3 regions of the Streptomyces sp. NPDC096079 genome follow, and region 3 is predicted to be linked to each of the others. Evidence: riboswitches for the same ligand, from Rfam matches in the RefSeq annotation. Region 3 holds a riboswitch; each other region holds the start of a gene.
What was found. Region 3 has a riboswitch for cobalamin ahead of cobN (cobaltochelatase subunit CobN). Riboswitches for the same ligand answer to the same signal wherever they lie in the genome.
Positions count from the first base shown of each region.

Region 1: another riboswitch for cobalamin. It lies ahead of ABTY59_RS33105 (energy-coupling factor ABC transporter permease); the one in region 3 lies ahead of cobN (cobaltochelatase subunit CobN).
Region 2: another riboswitch for cobalamin. It lies ahead of ABTY59_RS00110 (ribonucleoside-diphosphate reductase subunit alpha); the one in region 3 lies ahead of cobN (cobaltochelatase subunit CobN).

Region 1 covers NZ_JBEOST010000025.1:92,200-97,789, forward strand. The annotation lists gene ABTY59_RS33085 (FAD-dependent oxidoreductase) at 1-436, opposite strand, end outside; gene ABTY59_RS33090 (ATP-binding cassette domain-containing protein) at 560-1,423, opposite strand; gene cbiQ (cobalt ECF transporter T component CbiQ) at 1,420-2,169, opposite strand; gene ABTY59_RS33100 (energy-coupling factor ABC transporter substrate-binding protein) at 2,176-2,577, opposite strand; gene ABTY59_RS33105 (energy-coupling factor ABC transporter permease) at 2,574-3,272, opposite strand; cobalamin riboswitch at 3,302-3,507, opposite strand; gene ABTY59_RS33110 (PTS-dependent dihydroxyacetone kinase phosphotransferase subunit DhaM) at 3,586-3,993, opposite strand; gene dhaL (dihydroxyacetone kinase subunit DhaL) at 3,990-4,571, opposite strand; gene dhaK (dihydroxyacetone kinase subunit DhaK) at 4,639-5,590, opposite strand, start outside.
Region 2 covers NZ_JBEOST010000001.1:20,113-25,702, forward strand. The annotation lists gene mctP (monocarboxylate uptake permease MctP) at 1-1,483, shown strand, start outside; gene ABTY59_RS00105 (GNAT family N-acetyltransferase) at 1,559-2,059, shown strand; cobalamin riboswitch at 2,101-2,236, shown strand; gene ABTY59_RS00110 (ribonucleoside-diphosphate reductase subunit alpha) at 2,369-4,723, shown strand; gene ABTY59_RS00115 (ribonucleotide-diphosphate reductase subunit beta) at 4,723-5,590, shown strand, end outside.
Region 3 covers NZ_JBEOST010000003.1:355,664-361,253, forward strand. The annotation lists gene ABTY59_RS09060 (precorrin-2 C(20)-methyltransferase) at 1-1,222, opposite strand, end outside; gene ABTY59_RS09065 (precorrin-8X methylmutase) at 1,219-1,872, opposite strand; gene ABTY59_RS09070 (ferredoxin-like domain-containing protein) at 1,869-3,095, opposite strand; cobalamin riboswitch at 3,174-3,301, shown strand; gene cobN (cobaltochelatase subunit CobN) at 3,340-5,590, shown strand, end outside.

The DNA.
Region 1 (5,590 bases), on a different contig from region 3:
CGTAGTCCTCGACCGTCTGCTCGACCTCGGCGTCGGTCAGCTCGTTGGGCACGAAGGGGCTGATGGGCGCCTTGATCGGGCTGGGGCCGACAAGGCCGGGGTGGTAGGCGTACCGGCCGAAGTGCAGGATCTGCATCGCGATCCGGCCGCCCTCGGCGTGCACGGCGTCGGTGATCAGCCGGTGCTCGGCGACCTCCTCGGCGGTGGTGAGCTTGGCGCCGCCGTCCCAGGGCCGGCCGGCCTCGTTGGGCGCGATGCCGCCGGTGACGATGAGGCCGACGCCGCCACGGGCGCGCTCGGCGTAGAAGGCGGCCATGCGCGCGAACCCGTGCTCGGTCTCCTCCAGGCCCACGTGCATGGAGCCCATGATCACCCGGTTGGGCAGGGTGGTGAACCCGAGGTCGAGCGGGCTCAGCAGGTGCGGGTACGGGGTCATGGGGCGTCTCCTCGCGCAGGGGTCGTCGACCTCAGTTCTAGGCGACCCCGCGCGCCTTCTGCAACTAGTTGCAGAAGAATCGGGGAGTGATGTCTACTACTCGGTAGCAAAGAGCCCCGGGACTCAGACCGGGCGGCCCGGCCCCGTCACCCCGGCGGCGGCCCACACGTCGAGCTCCTCCGGCGTACGGGGCTCCGCCGCGCCCGCGCCCAGCAGACCGTGCGCCCGCAGAAGACGGGCCACCGAGGTGCCCCAAGGGCGGCGCAGCCGGGCCGCCGCCAGCAGGTCGTCATCCGCCAGCAGCTCGGCGACCGGGCCGGTGCGCAGCCCGGCCGGGGAGAGCACTGCCGCGTCGTCGGCCCAGCGCAGCGCCAGGTCCACGTCGTGCGTGGCCATCACCACCGTCGTCCCCGCCTCCCGCAGCCGGGCGAGGGCGTCGAGCAGCCGCTCCTGCCCGTGCGGGTCGAGACCGGCCGTCGGCTCGTCCATGATCAGCACCCGGGGACGCATCGCCACGGCGCCCGCGATCGCCGCCCGCTTCCGCTGCCCGTACGACAGCAGATGCGTCGGCCGGTCCTCCAGGGCCACGATGTCCAGCGCCTCCAGGGCCTCCCGCACCCGGAGCCGCACCTCCTCCTCCGGCAGCCCCAGATTCATCGGACCGAACGACACGTCCTGCCCGACCGAGGCCGCGAACAGCTGGTCGTCCGGGTCCTGCACGACCAGCTGCACCGTGGTCCGCAGCCGGGTCAGCCCCTTCCGGTCGTACGCCACCTCCGCCCCGTCCAGCAGCAGCGCCCCGCTCCCGCACCGCAGGCCCCCGCTGAGGAGCCGCAGCAGCGTCGTCTTGCCCCCGCCGTTGCGGCCGAGCAGCGCGATCGCCCGCCCCTCCGCCACGGCGAAGTCCACACCGGACAGGACCGCGGGCCCGTCCTCGTAGGCGAAACCCGCCTTCACCAGCTCCACGACGGGGGTCGGAGACGTCACGGAAGGAACCTTTCCGATACGAGGGTGAGGGCGACGAGCCCCGCGAGGAGCGCGCCCGTCGCCGAGAGGAACCGCCGGGACACCGCGCAGGCCGGCACCAGGACCCGCAGCGTCCCGTCGTAGCCGCGCCCGGCGAGCCCCGACTGCAGGCGCTGTGCCCGGTCGAAGGCCCGGACGAAGGCGGTCGCGCCGAGCCCGGCGAGCGAACGCCAGGTCGCGGCCCTGGTGGTGTGGCCGAGCCGGGAAGCCTGGGCCTGCCGGATCTTCGTCAGCGCGTCGAGCAGCAGGAAGATGATCCGGTACATCACGAGCGCCACGTCCACCACCGGCGCCGGCACGCCCGCCCGGACGAGCCGGGGCAGCACGTCGGACACCGGCGTCGTGAAGGCGAAGAGCAGCACCCCCAGGGAGGCCGAGGCGGTCCGCAGCAGCAACTCGCCCGCGTGCGCGGGGCCGTCGGGCGCCAGGGCCACCAGCCCCCTCGTACCGCCCACCTCGAAGAGCAGCGGCACCGCGCCCGTGACGCAGAAGCCCAGCGGGATGCGGAAGGCCCGCCACAGCTGACGGCCCGGCACACCGGCCGGGCCGAGCAGCACCGCGAGCGTCGCCGCCGCGACGAGCACAGCGCCCGGCCACGGCGGCAGGGACACCGCGCACAGGGTCAGACCGAAGCCGAGGACCGCCTTCTCCACGGGATGGCGGCGGCGCCAGCGACTGCTGTGCGCCGCCGCGTCGATCGGCAGCATCGGCGGCTACGCGCCCGTGCCGTCGATCGGACCCGGACCGGCCTCGGACGCCCCCGCGGCCCCGGCCGCGTCGGAGCCCCCGGCCGACTCGGCGGTCTCCGCCGCCGCGCGGGCCGCGCCCTGCCGGCGGCCGCGACGGAGACCGAAGTAGTACGCCAGGACACCGGCGCCCAGCGCCGCCTGGAGGGCGAAGAGCGCCGACTCGATCTCACCGGAGGGCGGCTCGTACAGCGGGCTGAACCACGGCTCGTAGTCCGGCTGGAGCTCCGTGATCGCGGTCTCCGCCTCCGCGTCCGCCCCCGTGAACGGCTCCTCCTTGTGGTCGCCGAGGCCCAGCGCGAGCGGCAGGACCGCCAGCGCGGCGACCAGGAGCAGCAGCAGCGCGTTGATCTTCGTGTTGCGGCTCATCGCGCGGCCACCTCCTCCTGGCGCTCCGCCGCCGGCCGGCCCAGGACGCCGAGCCGCATCAGGTCGCCCTTGCTGGACTGCGTGAGCAGCCGCATCACCAGCACCGTGAGCAGGCCCTCGCTCACCGCCAGCGGAATCTGGGTCACGGCGAAGATCCCGCCGAACTTGGCCAGCGCGCCGGGCACACCGCTGCCGGGGTCCGGGAAGGCGAGCGCCAGCTGCACGCTGGTGACGCAGTACGTGGACAGGTCGGCGACGAACGCGCCGAAGAAGACGGCCACCATCAGCGGCGTGCCGAACCGCCGCAGCAGCCGGTACGTCCCGTACCCGGCCCAGGGCCCGACGATCGCCATCGAGAAGGCGTTCGCGCCGAGCGTGGTGAGCCCCCCGTGCGCGAGCAACAGGGCCTGGAACAGCAGGGTGATCGTCCCCAGGACCGCCATGATCGGCGGCCGGAACAGGATCGCGCCCAGCCCCGTACCGGTCGGATGGGAACAACTGCCGGTGACGGAAGGCAACTTGAGTGCCGACAGGACGAACGTGAAGGCGCCGGAGGCGCCGAGCAGCAGGGTGGACTCGGGGTTCGACCGTACTTCGCGGGTGAGCGCGCGCACCCCGTGGGCGACGAACGGAGCGGCCGCGACGCCCCAGGCCGCGGCGTGCACAGGGGGCAGGTAGCCCTCGGCTATATGCATGGTGGGGAAACCCTCTCCAGCACCTCGTGGATGGACAACGCACCCCGGCCGGTCTCCTGGCTGACGGTCATACGGCCCGACTCCGCCTTCCCACACCGCCGCGGTCTCCCGCGTCGGTCCAGTGGCTTCCCCGAGGTGTTCCCCCCGGGGGTGGAGCCGGACCTCCCGATCACAGTGGCGAGGGCCGCACCGGTACCGCACCGGTTTCCCGTACACCAAGGCCCTGCGACATTAGTGTGTTGACCTGCTGGATCACAACACGGTCGCCACCCGGCGCGGCCCCCCGCTCACTCCACGCACACGGCGCGCGGGCTCACTCCTTGCGGTAGGAGTACGCCTCCGAGGCCGCCGCCACCACCGCGTCCAGGTCCCCGCCGGCGCTCGCCGTCACCAGCGCGGCGACCGCTCCCTCGACGAACGGCGCGTCCACCAGGCGGGCGCCCTCGGGCAGTTCGTCGCCCTCGGCGAGCAGCGCCTTCACGGTGAGGACCGCGCTGCCCAGGTCGGCCAGCAGCGCCACCCCCGCACCCCGGTCGACGGACTCCGCCGCCCGGCGGATCAGCTCGGAACTCGTCCCGAACCCGCCGTCCGGCGCGCCGCCCGCGGGCAGCAGCGGCGCCAGGTCGCCACCGCCCGCGAGCCCCCGCGCCAGCTCGGCCACCGCCGCCGCGACCGCCGCGCTGTGCGAGACGAGCACGATGCCCACGGGGGACCCGCTCATGCCGCACCCTCCGCCCCGGCCGTGTCGGCGAGCGCCGCGAACAGCAGCGCCGACGACGTCGCCCCCGGATCCTGATGCCCGACCGAACGCTCCCCGAGATAACTCGCCCTGCCCTTGCGCGCCCGGAGCGGCACGGTCGCGAGGGCGCCCTCCTCGGCGGCGGCCCGCGCCGCCCCGCACGAGCCCCGCAGCGCCTCCACGGCCGGCACGAGCGCGTCCACCATCGTCTTGTCGCCCACCTGCGCGCCGCCCAGCTGCGACACGGCGGCCACCCCGGCGCCCAGCGCCTCCGCCAACCGCTCCCGGGTCACCTCGCCCTCCTCGCCCAGGGCCTTGCCCGCGCGCCGCAGCAGCGTCCCGTACAGCGGTCCCGAAGCGCCGCCCACGGTGGAGATCAGCTGACGCCCGGCCGCGATGAGCACGGCGCCCGGGTTCTCCGGCGCCTCCTTCGCGAGGACGTCCGCCACGGCGGCGAAGCCCCGCCGCAGATTGGCCCCGTGGTCGGCGTCGCCGATCGCCGAGTCCAGCTCGGTCAGCCGGTCCGCCTCGCGGTCGACGAGCTCGGCCACCGCCGTCATCCAGCGCACCAGGAAGGCGGCGTCGAAGGTCTCCGTCACGAACTCGCTCCCTCGTCCCATCCCCGGCTCACCGGCCCCAGCGCAGCGCGGGCGTCCGCACCGGGGCGTCCCACAGGCGCAGCAGCTCCTCGTCGACCTCGCACAGGGTCACCGAGCACCCCGCCATGTCCAGCGACGTCACGTAGTTCCCGACCAGGGTCCGGGCGACCGGCACGTGCCGCTCGGCGAGCACCCGCTGCACCTCCGCGTTGAAGCCGTACAGCTCCAGGAGCGGTGTCGCCCCCATCCCGTTGACGAGGGCGATGACCGGTCCGGACGGCCGGAGGTCCTCGACGACGGCGTCGACGGCGAAGTCCGCGATCTCCCGGGAGGTCATCATGGCCCGCCGCTCCCGGCCCGGCTCGCCGTGGATGCCGATGCCCAACTCCAGCTCCCCCTCCGGGAGATCGAAGGTCGGACTGCCCTTCGCGGGGGTCGTGCAGGCACTCAGCGCCACCCCGAAGGACCGGGACCGCTCGTCGACCCGGCGGGCGATCGACTCCACCCGCTCCAGCGGGGCGCCCTCCTCGGCGGCGGCGCCCGCGATCTTCTCCACGAACAGCGTGGCCCCGGTGCCGCGCCGGCCGGCGGTGTACAGGCTGTCCGTCACGGCCACGTCGTCGTCCACGAGGACCTTGGCGACCTGGATGCCCTCGTCCTCGGCGAGCTCCGCCGCCATCTCGAAGTTCAGCACGTCGCCGGTGTAGTTCTTGATGATGAACAGCACCCCGGCACCGCTGTCGACGGCGGCCGCGGCACGCACCATCTGCTGGGGAACCGGCGACGTGAAAACGGCCCCGGGGCACGCGGCGTCGAGCATCCCGGGCCCCACGAACCCCGCGTGCAGGGGCTCGTGCCCGGACCCGCCGCCGGACACCAGCGCGACCTTGCCGGCCACGGGCGCGTCCCGGCGGACCACGACCCGCTCCTCGACGTCCACGGTCAGTTCGGGGTGCGCGGCGGCCATCCCCCGCAGGGCG
Region 2 (5,590 bases), on a different contig from region 3:
GTTCGGCACCTGGGTGACCTGGTTCCTGCTCGGCGGCGACCTCTACACGGCGTACACCTTCGTCGCCGTCCCCGCGGCCATCTACGCGGCGGGCGCGGCCGGCTTCTTCGCCGTCCCGTACACGATCCTGGTGTACCCGCTGATCTTCACCTTCCTGCCCCGCCTCTGGTCGGTCTCGCACAAGCACGGGTACGTCACCACCTCCGACTTCGTGCGCGGCCGCTTCGGCTCCAAGGGCCTGTCGCTCGCGGTGGCGGTCACCGGCATCCTCGCCACCATGCCGTACATCGCGCTCCAGCTCGTCGGCATCCAGGCCGTCCTGGACGTGATGGGCGTCGGCGGCGGCGAGAACACCCACTGGTTCGTCAAGGACCTGCCGCTGCTCATCGCCTTCGGCGTCCTCGCGGCGTACACGTACTCCTCGGGTCTGCGCGCCCCCGCGCTCATCGCCTTCGTCAAGGACACCCTGATCTACATCGTCATCGCGGTGGCGATCATCTACATCCCGATCAAGCTGGGCGGCTTCGACGAGATCTTCGCCAAGGCGGGCGAGGCGTACGCGACGGTCAACCCGGCCACCGGCAAGCCGAAGGGCGCGCTCGTCCCCGGCGAGGCCGGCCAGTGGACGTACGCGACGCTCGCGCTCGGCTCGGCGCTCGCGCTCTTCATGTACCCGCACTCCATCACGGCGACCCTGTCGTCCCGGAGCCGCGAGGTCATCCGCCGCAACACCACGATCCTGCCGCTGTACTCGCTGATGCTGGGCCTGCTCGCGCTGCTCGGCTTCATGGCGATCGCCGCCGGCATCAAGGTCACGAACGGCCAGCTCGCCATCCCGCAGCTCTTCGAGACCATGTTCCCCGACTGGTTCGCGGGCGTCGCGTTCGCCGCGATCGGCATCGGCGCGCTCGTCCCGGCCGCGATCATGTCGATCGCCGCCGCCAACCTCTTCACCCGCAACATCTACAAGGACTTCATCAAGAAGGACGCGACCCCGGCCCAGGAGACGAAGGTCTCCAAGCTGGTCTCGCTCCTGGTGAAGGTCGGCGCGCTCGTCTTCGTCCTCACCATGGACAAGACGGTCGCGATCAACTTCCAGCTGCTCGGCGGCATCTGGATCCTGCAGACCTTCCCGGCGCTCGTCGGCGGTCTCTTCACCCGCTGGTTCCACCGCTGGGCGCTGCTCGCCGGCTGGGCCGTCGGCATGGTCTACGGCACGGCCGCCGCGTACGGCGTCGCCAGCCCGACCCAGAAGCACTTCGGCGGCTCCTCCGCCGAGATCCCGGGCATCGGGGAGATCGGCTACATCGGCCTCACCGCCTTCGTGCTCAACGTCGTCGTCACGGTCGTCCTGACCTTCGTCCTCAAGGCCGTGAAGGCTCCCGAGGGCGTCGACGAGACCTCCCCCGAGGACTACACGGCGGACGCGGGCGACGCCGGTGTCCGCACCGAGCTCCCGAAGGTCGGCACCTCGACGCACTGACCCACGGACGCGTCACCGGAGGGGCCCGGGAAATCCCGGGCCCCTCCGGCGTGCGCGCGCGGCAGACTGAGACGCATGGACTTCACGATCAGGGCGGTACGGCCCGAGGAGTACGAGGAGCTCGGTGACCTCACCGGGTTCACCTATCTGAATGACGGGCTGCTGCTGCACGGCGAGGACGACTTCTACCTGGACGTGCTCCGCGACACGGCCCGGCGGGCGCGCGAGGCCGAGGTGCTCGTCGCCGCCGACGCCGACGACGGCATCATCGGCGGGGTGACCTTCGCCGCCGGCGGCACCCCCTGGGCCGACATCGCCGTCCCCGGCGAGGCCGAGTTCCGGATGCTCGTGGTCGCCCCGGAAGCCCGCGGCAGGGGCGTCGGAGAGGCGCTCGTCCGCGCCTGCGTGGACCGGGCGCGGGCCCTGCCCGACTGCGCCCGGCTGGTGCTCTCCACGGACGCGAAGATGGTCTCCGCGCACCGGATCTACGAGCGGATGGGCTTCGTCCGCACGCCCGAGCGGGACTGGAACCCGATCCCCGAGCACGCTCTGCGGACGTACGCCCTCGCACTGTAACTCCGGGACCGACACAACATGTGGGGGGTGCTCGAAGGGGCGCCCCCCACATGTATGCTCGTCCTCGCTGTCGACGCAGGGGAATCCGGCGCGAATCCGGAACTGTCCCGCAACGGTGTGCTACGTGCGGATTCGTACGGAGTGAGTCCGAGGACCTGCCGGCAGCCCACCCGGTCCGTCCGTTCCGGGTGCCACAGACGTCCGGGCCTCGCGGAGTGGGCCGGTGGACGCGGCGCGCCCGCGCGTACGGGTGCCCGCCTGCCCGCCTCCCCCGCCCTGGCCCCGAGCCGAGCGAGGGAGAGCCCCCACGTGACCATCGCGCCCGCCGATCCGGCCGCAGCGATCGAGAACGACGGCCCCGGGACCGTACTCCTGCGGACCCTGACCGATCTCACCGCCGACCTCCCGGACACCGACCCCGGCAAGGTCGCCGCCGCCGCGCTCCGCGGCCGCAGCGCCACGTCGGACGAGGCGGAGCTGCGCGAGCTGGCCACCGAGGCCGCCGCCGGCCTGATCTCCGAGGACCCCGCGTACTCCCGGCTCGCCGCCCGGCTCCTCACCCTCACCATCGCCGACGAGGCCGCCGGCCAGGGTGCCGTGTCCTTCTCGGCCTCGGTGGCCGTCGGTCACCGCGAGGGCCTCATCGCCGACCGCACCGCCGAGTTCGTCACGCTGCACGCGGCCCGGCTCGACGCGACGATCGACGCGGCCGGCGACGACCGCTTCGGCTACTTCGGTCTGCGCACCCTCTACTCGCGCTACCTGCTGCGCCACCCGATCACCCGCAAGGTGATCGAGACCCCGCAGCACTTCATGCTGCGCGTCGCCTGCGGCCTCGCCGAGGACGACAGCGTCCGCGCCCTGGACGAGGTGGCCGCCCTGTACGGCCTGATGAGCCGTCTGGACTACCTCCCGTCCTCCCCCACGCTCTTCAACTCCGGCACCCGCCACCCGCAGATGTCGTCCTGCTACCTGCTGGACTCCCCGCAGGACGAGCTGGACTCCATCTACGGCCGCTACCACCAGGTCGCGCGCCTCTCGAAGCACGCGGGCGGCATCGGCCTCTCGTACTCCCGCATCCGCGCCCGCGGTTCGCTGATCCGCGGCACCAACGGGCACTCCAACGGCATCGTGCCGTTCCTGAAGACCCTCGACGCCTCCGTCGCCGCCGTGAACCAGGGCGGCCGCCGCAAGGGCGCCGCCGCGGTCTACCTGGAGACCTGGCACGCGGACATCGAGGAGTTCCTGGAGCTCCGCGACAACACGGGCGAGGACCAGCGCCGCACGCACAACCTGAACCTGGCGCACTGGATCCCGGACGAGTTCATGCGCCGGGTCAACGCCGACGCCGAGTGGTCGCTGTTCTCCCCGGCGGACGTGCCCGAGCTCGTCGACCTGTACGGCGAGGAGTTCGACGCCGCCTACCGCAAGGCCGAGGACGCGGGCCTGGCCCGCAAGACGATGCCGGCCCGCGATCTGTACGGCCGCATGATGCGGACCCTCGCGCAGACCGGCAACGGCTGGATGACGTTCAAGGACGCCTCCAACCGGACCGCGAACCAGACCGCCCTGCCCGGCCGCGTGGTGCACTCCTCGAACCTGTGCACCGAGATCATCGAGGTCACCAACGACGACGAGACCGCGGTGTGCAACCTCGGCTCGGTCAACCTGGGTGCCTTCGTGACCGCTGGGGACATCGACTGGGAGCGCCTGGACGAGACCGTCCGCACGGCCGTCACCTTCCTCGACCGGGTCGTCGACATCAACTTCTACCCGACCGAGCAGGCGGGCCGCTCCAACGGCAAGTGGCGCCCGGTGGGGCTGGGCGCGATGGGCCTCCAGGACGTCTTCTTCCAGCTGAAGCTGCCGTTCGACTCGGCCGAGGCGCGCGCCCTGTCCACCCGGATCGCCGAGCGGATCATGCTCGCCGCGTACGAGGCGTCCGCCGACCTCGCCGAGCGCAGCGGCCCGCTCCCCGCCTGGGAGGAGACCCGCACCGCCCGGGGCGTCCTGCACCCCGACCACTACGACGTGGAGCTGAACTGGCCGGAGCGCTGGGCCGCGCTGCGCGCCCGCATCGCCGCGACCGGCATGCGCAACAGCCTCCTCCTCGCCATCGCCCCGACGGCGACGATCGCCTCCATCGCCGGTGTGTACGAGTGCATCGAGCCGCAGGTCTCCAACCTGTTCAAGCGCGAGACGCTGTCCGGCGAGTTCCTCCAGGTCAACTCGTACCTCGTCGACGAGCTGAAGAAGCTCGGCGTGTGGGACGCGCAGACCCGCGAGGCGCTGCGCGACTCCAACGGCTCGGTGGCCGGCTTCACCTGGGTCCCGGCCGAGGTGCGCGAGCTGTACCGCACGGCCTGGGAGATCCCGCAGCGCGGCCTCATCGACATGGCCGCCGCCCGCACCCCCTTCCTGGACCAGTCGCAGTCCCTGAACCTGTTCATGGAGACGCCGACGATCGGCAAGCTGTCGTCGATGTACGCGTACGCCTGGAAGCAGGGGCTGAAGACGACGTACTACCTGCGCTCCCGCCCGGCGACCCGGATCGCCCGCGCCGCCCAGGCCGCCGCCCCGATCCCCGTCCAGCAGGCGGCCCCCGACACCGACGCGATCGCCTGCTCCCTTGAGAACCCCGAGTCCTGCGAGGCCTGCCAGTAATGAGCTCCACCGAGAAGAAGAACCTCCTGGACCCGGGCTTCGAGCTCACGCTCCGCCCCATGCGCTACCCGGACTTCTACGAGCGCTACCGGGACGCCATCAAGAACACCTGGACCGTGGAGGAGGTCGACCTCCACTCGGACGTCGCCGACCTCGCCAAGCTCACCCCCGGTGAGCAGCACATGATCGGCCGGCTGGTCGCGTTCTTCGCGACGGGCGACTCGATCGTGGCGAACAACCTGGTCCTGACGCTGTACAAGCACATCAACTCCCCGGAGGCGCGGCTGTACCTGTCGCGTCAGCTCTTCGAGGAGGCCGTGCACGTCCAGTTCTATCTGACGCTCCTGGACACCTACCTGCCCGACCCGGACGACCGCGCGGCGGCCTTCGACGCGGTGGAGAACATCCCCTCGATCCGCGAGAAGGCGCAGTTCTGCTTCCGGTGGATGGACTCGGTCGAGAAGATCGAGAAGCTGGAGACGGCCGCCGACCGCCGCCGCTTCCTGCTGAACCTCATCTGCTTCGCGGCGTGCATCGAGGGCCTGTTCTTCTACGGCGCCTTCGCCTACGTCTACTGGTTCCGGTCCCGCGGCCTGCTGCACGGCCTGGCGACGGGCACCAACTGGGTGTTCCGCGACGAGACGATGCACATGAACTTCGCCTTCGAGGTCGTGGACACCGTCCGCAAGGAGGAGCCGGAGCTGTTCGACGACGCGCTCCAGCAGCAGGTCACCGACATGCTGAAGGAGGCCGTCGAGGCGGAGCTCCAGTTCGGCCGTGACCTGTGCGGCGACGGCCTGCCGGGCATGAACACCGAGTCGATGCGCGAGTACCTCCAGTGCGTCGCCGACCAGCGCCTCCAGCGCC
Region 3 (5,590 bases):
TGACCAGGTCGGCGGCCGCCGCCGCGCGGAGCCTGGCCTCGATGACGTCCCAGGGCTTGAGGCGGTCGGAGAGGGAGATCGTCGCGTAGTCGTGGCCGAGGGGGGCGCCCGCGGCGGCGGCGGCCGCGTTCGCCGCGGTCACCCCGGGCAGGACCCGTACGGGCACGTCCGCGTAGGCCGGTTCGCAGGCGACCTCCAGGACGGCGGTCGCCATGGCGAAGACGCCCGGGTCGCCGCCGGAGACGACCGCCACCCTGTGCCCGCGCCGCGCGAGGTCGAGGGCGAACTCGGCGCGCTCGGACTCCACCTTGTTGTCGGAGCCGTGGCGGATCTGCCCGGGGCGGAGGACCGGGACGCGGTCGAGGTACGTCGTGTAGCCGACGAGGACGTCGGCGTTGACGAGGGCGCCGCGCGACTCGGGGGTGAGCCAGGGCGCCCCGGCGGGGCCGGTGCCGACGACGGTGACCTCGCCCGTCTCCCGTACGGGGGGCTCCTGGTCGACGCGGGAGGGCAGGACGGCGACGGAGAAGTACGGCACCGAGGACGGGTCCACGTCACTGAGCCTCTCCGTGCGCTCGCCCGTCATGAACGCGCGCTCCACGTACCGCGCGTCCTCCAGGCGGCCCGCCCGCTCCAGCGCCCGCCGCACGGTCGGGAAGGTGCGGCCGAGCTTCATCACGACCGCCGAGTCGGTGCCCGCGAGGCGGGCCGTCAGCTCGTCCTCCGGCAGCGTGCCGGGGATGATCGTGAGGACCTCCTCCGCCTCGCACAGCGGCTCGCCGAGCCGGGCGGCGGCGGCGCTGACCGAGGTCACGCCGGGGATGACGGTGGTGTCGTAGCGGTCGGCGAGCCGCTTGTGCATGTGCTGGTACGAGCCGTAGAAGAGCGGGTCGCCCTCGGCGAGCACGGCGACGGTGCGGCCGGCGTCGAGGTGGGCGGCGAGGCGGGCCGAGGCCTCCTCGTAGAAGTCGTTCAGCGCGCCCCGGTAGCCGCCCGGGTGGTCCGTGGTCTCCACCGTGAGCGGGTACATCAGCCGCTCCTCGACGTGGTTCTCGCGGATGTGCTCGGCGGCGATGGAGCGGGCTATGGACCGGCCGTGGCGGGCCGAGTGGTAGGCGATGACGTCGGCCGAGGCGATGGCCCTGACGGCGGCGACGGTCATCAGGTTCGGGTCGCCGGGGCCGAGGCCGACCCCGTACAGCTTTCCGGTCACGGTCGTCATGCCTGGATCTCCGCTTCGTGGGCGAGGGCGTTGAGCGCGGCGGCCGTCATCGCGCTGCCGCCGCGCCGGCCCCGCACGACCAGGTAGTCGAGGCCGAGGGTGTTCTCGGCCAGGGCGTCCTTGGACTCGGCGGCGCCGATGAAGCCGACGGGGATGCCGAGGACGGCGGCCGGCTTCCCGGCGCCCTTCGCGATCATCTCCAGGAGGTGGAAGAGGGCGGTCGGCGCGTTGCCGATGGCGACGACGGACCCTTCGAGGCGGTCGCGCCACAGTTCGAGGGCGGCGGCGGAGCGGGTGGTGCCGAGTTCGGCGGCGAGACCGGGGACGGCCGGGTCGGACAGGGCGCAGAGGACCTCGTTGTCGGCGGGCAGCCGCTTGCGGGTGACGCCGCTGGCGACCATCTGGGCGTCGCAGAGGATGGGCGCGCCGGCCTGGAGGGCGGCGCGGGCGTTCGCGACGACCCGGGGGGAGTACGCGATGTCCTGCACGAGGTCGGTCATGCCGCAGGCGTGGATCATCCGGACCGCCACCTGGGCGACGTCGGCGGGCAGGTCCGCGAGGTCCGCCTCGGCGCGGATCGTGGCAAAGGACCGGCGGTAGATCTCCGTCCCGTCCTTCTCGTAGTCGAACATCCTGGTGCTCTCGCTCATCTCGTCGTGCGGGCCTTGGTCACTGCTTCGGGCAGGGCGGTACGGGAGGTGGGGACGCCGTCCACCAGGTAGCTGTCGTCGCCGGTGGCGAGGACGTCGACCCAGGTGCCGCGCGGGTGGCCGCAGCGGCGCGCGCAGCCGGAGAAGTGCACGGGCAGCGGGCCCGGGGGCGCGGCGAGGGCGTCCGCCCGGACGTCCGCGAGGGACTTGGCGCAGCCGGGGCGTCCGGTGCAGGCGGTGACCCGGGCGCCGGGCGCGTCGGCGCGGGTGATCAGGCCGTGGGCCTCCAGGGCCGGGAGCGCCCCGGGGGCCGTCACCGCGACCACCCCGCGCCACGGGGTGAGCCGGAGTTCGCCGGCTCCGTCGGTCAGGGCCCGCAGCTGGGCGGCGGTGAGCCGGCCGAGCGGGGCGAGGACGTGCAGGGCGCGGTCGCCGAGCGGCCCCGGCGCGGGCGGCGGGGACACGGCGAGCGCGGGTACGGGTACGGGCTCCGCCGTGATGCCGGCCTCCGCGAGCGCCCCGGCCCAGTCGGGCACGTGCGTCTCGGGCAGCTCGTGCGGGCGCCAGGCCCCGGTCCCGGCGGCCTCGCTCGCGTTCAGGAACGCGAGGGCGGCGGCGAGGGCGGCCCTGACGGCGTCGGCTGCGGCGAGGAGGAAGGCCCGGGAGCCGAGGAGCAGCCGGACGGATCCGTTCCGTCCTGCGATCAAGCTCACATCGCCGCCGAGCCCGGCGACGTCCCCGCGCCCGTCGTCCAGGACGAACAGGAACCGTCCCGAAAGGGACGCCGCCCGCGGCTCGGCGCACAGGGCCGCGTCCAGGTCGCGGGCCCACAACTGCACGTCGGCGTGCCCGAGTCCGTCGAGTCCCGCCCCGGGCGAGGCCACGATGTTGCGGACGCGCTCGTGGGTGGGGGAGGGCAGCAGGCCCGCCCCGGCCAGCAGGGACGCGAGGTCCGCCCCGCAGTCCTCGGAGAGGCCGCGCAGCTCGGCGTTGCCGCGCGAGGTGATGCTGATGCGCCCGTCGCCGAGCGTCTCGGCCGCTCGGGCGAGGACCTCGGCCTGAGGGGGCGTCAGGCGTCCTGCGGGCAGGCGCAGTCGGGCCAGGCGTCCGTCGTCGGCGGGGTGCAGGCGCAGCGCCCCGGGGCAGGCGTCGCCACGGTCCCGTACGCGAACGTCGCCCGGTGCGGGCGTCGGGGGCGGGGTGGGCGGCATGGCGGCGAGCATACCCACGGGGAACCGCCCGGCCACCGGGTGTGATCCGGTCGACCCCGCCGCTCCCTGGGGCCCGCCGACGTCACGATCTAGGATGCAGATCGGCATGGGGTCCCAGGACCCCGGGGAGGAAGCCCGGTGAGAATCCGGCGCGGTCCCGCCACTGTGAGCCCGCACCCGCGGGTGAGTCAGGAACTCCCGTCGTCCATCTGACCACCCGGGGCGCGGACAACCCCGAGGAAGGCCTGAGCTCGCCATGCTCCTGCTGCTGTCGCACTCCGACACCGACCTGCTCAGCGCCCGCGCGGCCGGAGGGCCGGTGGAGTACCGCTTCGCCAATCCCTCCCGGCTCCCCCTCGCCGACCTCCCGGCCCTGCTCGACGGCGTCGACCTGGTCGTCGTCCGGCTCCTCGGCGGCGTCCGCTCCTGGCAGGAGGGCCTGGACACGATCCTGGCCGCCGGGAAGCCGGTCGTCGTGCTCAGCGGCGAACAGGCCCCCGACGCCCAGCTGATGGAGGCCTCCACCGTCCCGGTCGGCGTCGCCACCGAGGCGCACGCCTATCTGGCGCACGGCGGCCCGGCCAACCTGGAGCAGCTGGCCCGCTTCCTCTCCGACACGGTCCTGCTCACCGGCCACGGCTTCGAGGCCCCGGCCGCCGCGCCCACCTGGGGCCCGCTGGAGCGGACCGCGAAGGACACCGACGGCCCGACCGTCGCCGTGCTGTACTACCGCGCCCACCACATGAGCGGGAACACCGCCTTCGTCGACGCCCTGTGCCGGGCGGTCGAGGACGCGGGCGCGCGGGCCCTCCCGCTGTACGTGGCGTCCCTGCGGGCGCCCGAGGCGGAGCTCGTCGAGACGCTGCGCACGGCCGACGCGATCGTCACCACCGTCCTCGCGGCGGGCGGCACCAAGCCGGCCGAGGCGCAGGCCGGCGGCGACGAGGAGGCCTGGGACGCGGGTGCGCTCGCCGCGCTCGACGTGCCGATCCTCCAGGCCCTGTGCCTGACCGGCTCCCGGTCCGCGTGGGAGGAGAACGACGAGGGCCTGTCCCCGCTGGACGCCGCGAGCCAGGTCGCCGTGCCGGAGTTCGACGGCCGCCTCATCACCGTCCCGTTCTCCTTCAAGGAGATCGACGCCGACGGTCTGCCCGCGTACGTCGCCGACGCCGAGCGCGCGGCCCGCGTCGCCGGGATCGCCGTCCGGCACGCCCGGCTCCGCCACATCCCGAACGCCGAGAAGCGGCTGGCGCTCGTCCTCTCCGCGTACCCGACGAAGCACTCCCGCATCGGCAACGCGGTCGGTCTCGACACCCCCGCCTCCGCCGTCTCGCTGCTGCGCCGGCTCATGGCGGAGGGGTACGACTTCGGGCCCGCCGACGACCTCCCCGGTGTCGTCTCCGGAGACGGCGACGAGCTGATCTACGCCCTCATCGAGGCCGGCGGCCACGACCAGGACTGGCTGACCGAGGAGCAGCTCGCGAAGAACCCGGTCCGCATCCCGGCCGCCGACTACAAGCGCTGGTACGCGACGCTGCCCGCCGAGCTCCGCGAGCAGGTCGAGGAGCACTGGGGCCCGGCGCCCGGCGAGATGTTCCTCGACCGGTCCCGCAACCCGGAGGGCGACATCGTCCTCGCCGCCCTGCGGCGCGGGAACCTGCTGGTCCTCATCCAGCCGCCGCGCGGCTTCGGCGAGAACCCGATCGCGATCTACCACGACCCCGATCTCCCGCCGTCCCACCACTACCTGGCCGCCTACCGCTGGATCGCCGCACGCGCCGAGGACGGCGGCTTCGGCGCCGACGCCATGGTCCACCTGGGCAAGCACGGCAACCTGGAGTGGCTGCCCGGCAAGAACGCCGGCCTGTCCGCCGCCTGCGGCCCCGACGCGGCCCTTGGCGACATCCCGCTGATCTACCCGTTCCTGGTCAACGACCCGGGCGAGGGCACCCAGGCCAAGCGGCGCGTCCACGCGACCCTGGTCGACCACCTGGTGCCGCCGATGGCCCGCGCCGACTCGTACGGCGACATCGCGCGCCTGGAGCAGCTGCTCGACGAGTACGCGCAGATCTCCTCCATGGACCCGGCGAAGCTGCCCGCGATCCGCGCCCAGATCTGGACCCTGATCCAGGCCGCCAAGCTCGACCACGACCTCGGTCTGGAGGAGCGCCCGGAGGACGACGGCTTCGACGACTTCCTGCTGCACGTCGACGGCTGGCTGTGCGAGGTCAAGGACGCCCAGATCCGCGACGGGCTGCACGTCCTCGGCGGCGCCCCGGAGGGCGAGGCCCGGGTCAACCTGGTCCTGTCCATCCTGCGCGCCCGCCAGATCTGGGGCGGCACGCAGGCGCTGCCCGGTCTGCGCGAGGCCCTCGGCCTGGACGAGTCGGCGGCGACCCGCACCACCGCCGACGAGGCGGAGGCGAAGGCCCGCGAGCTGGTCGAGGCGATGGAGGAGGCGGGCTGGTCCGCGGACGCGGTCCCGGCGGTCGCCGCCGCGTACGGCT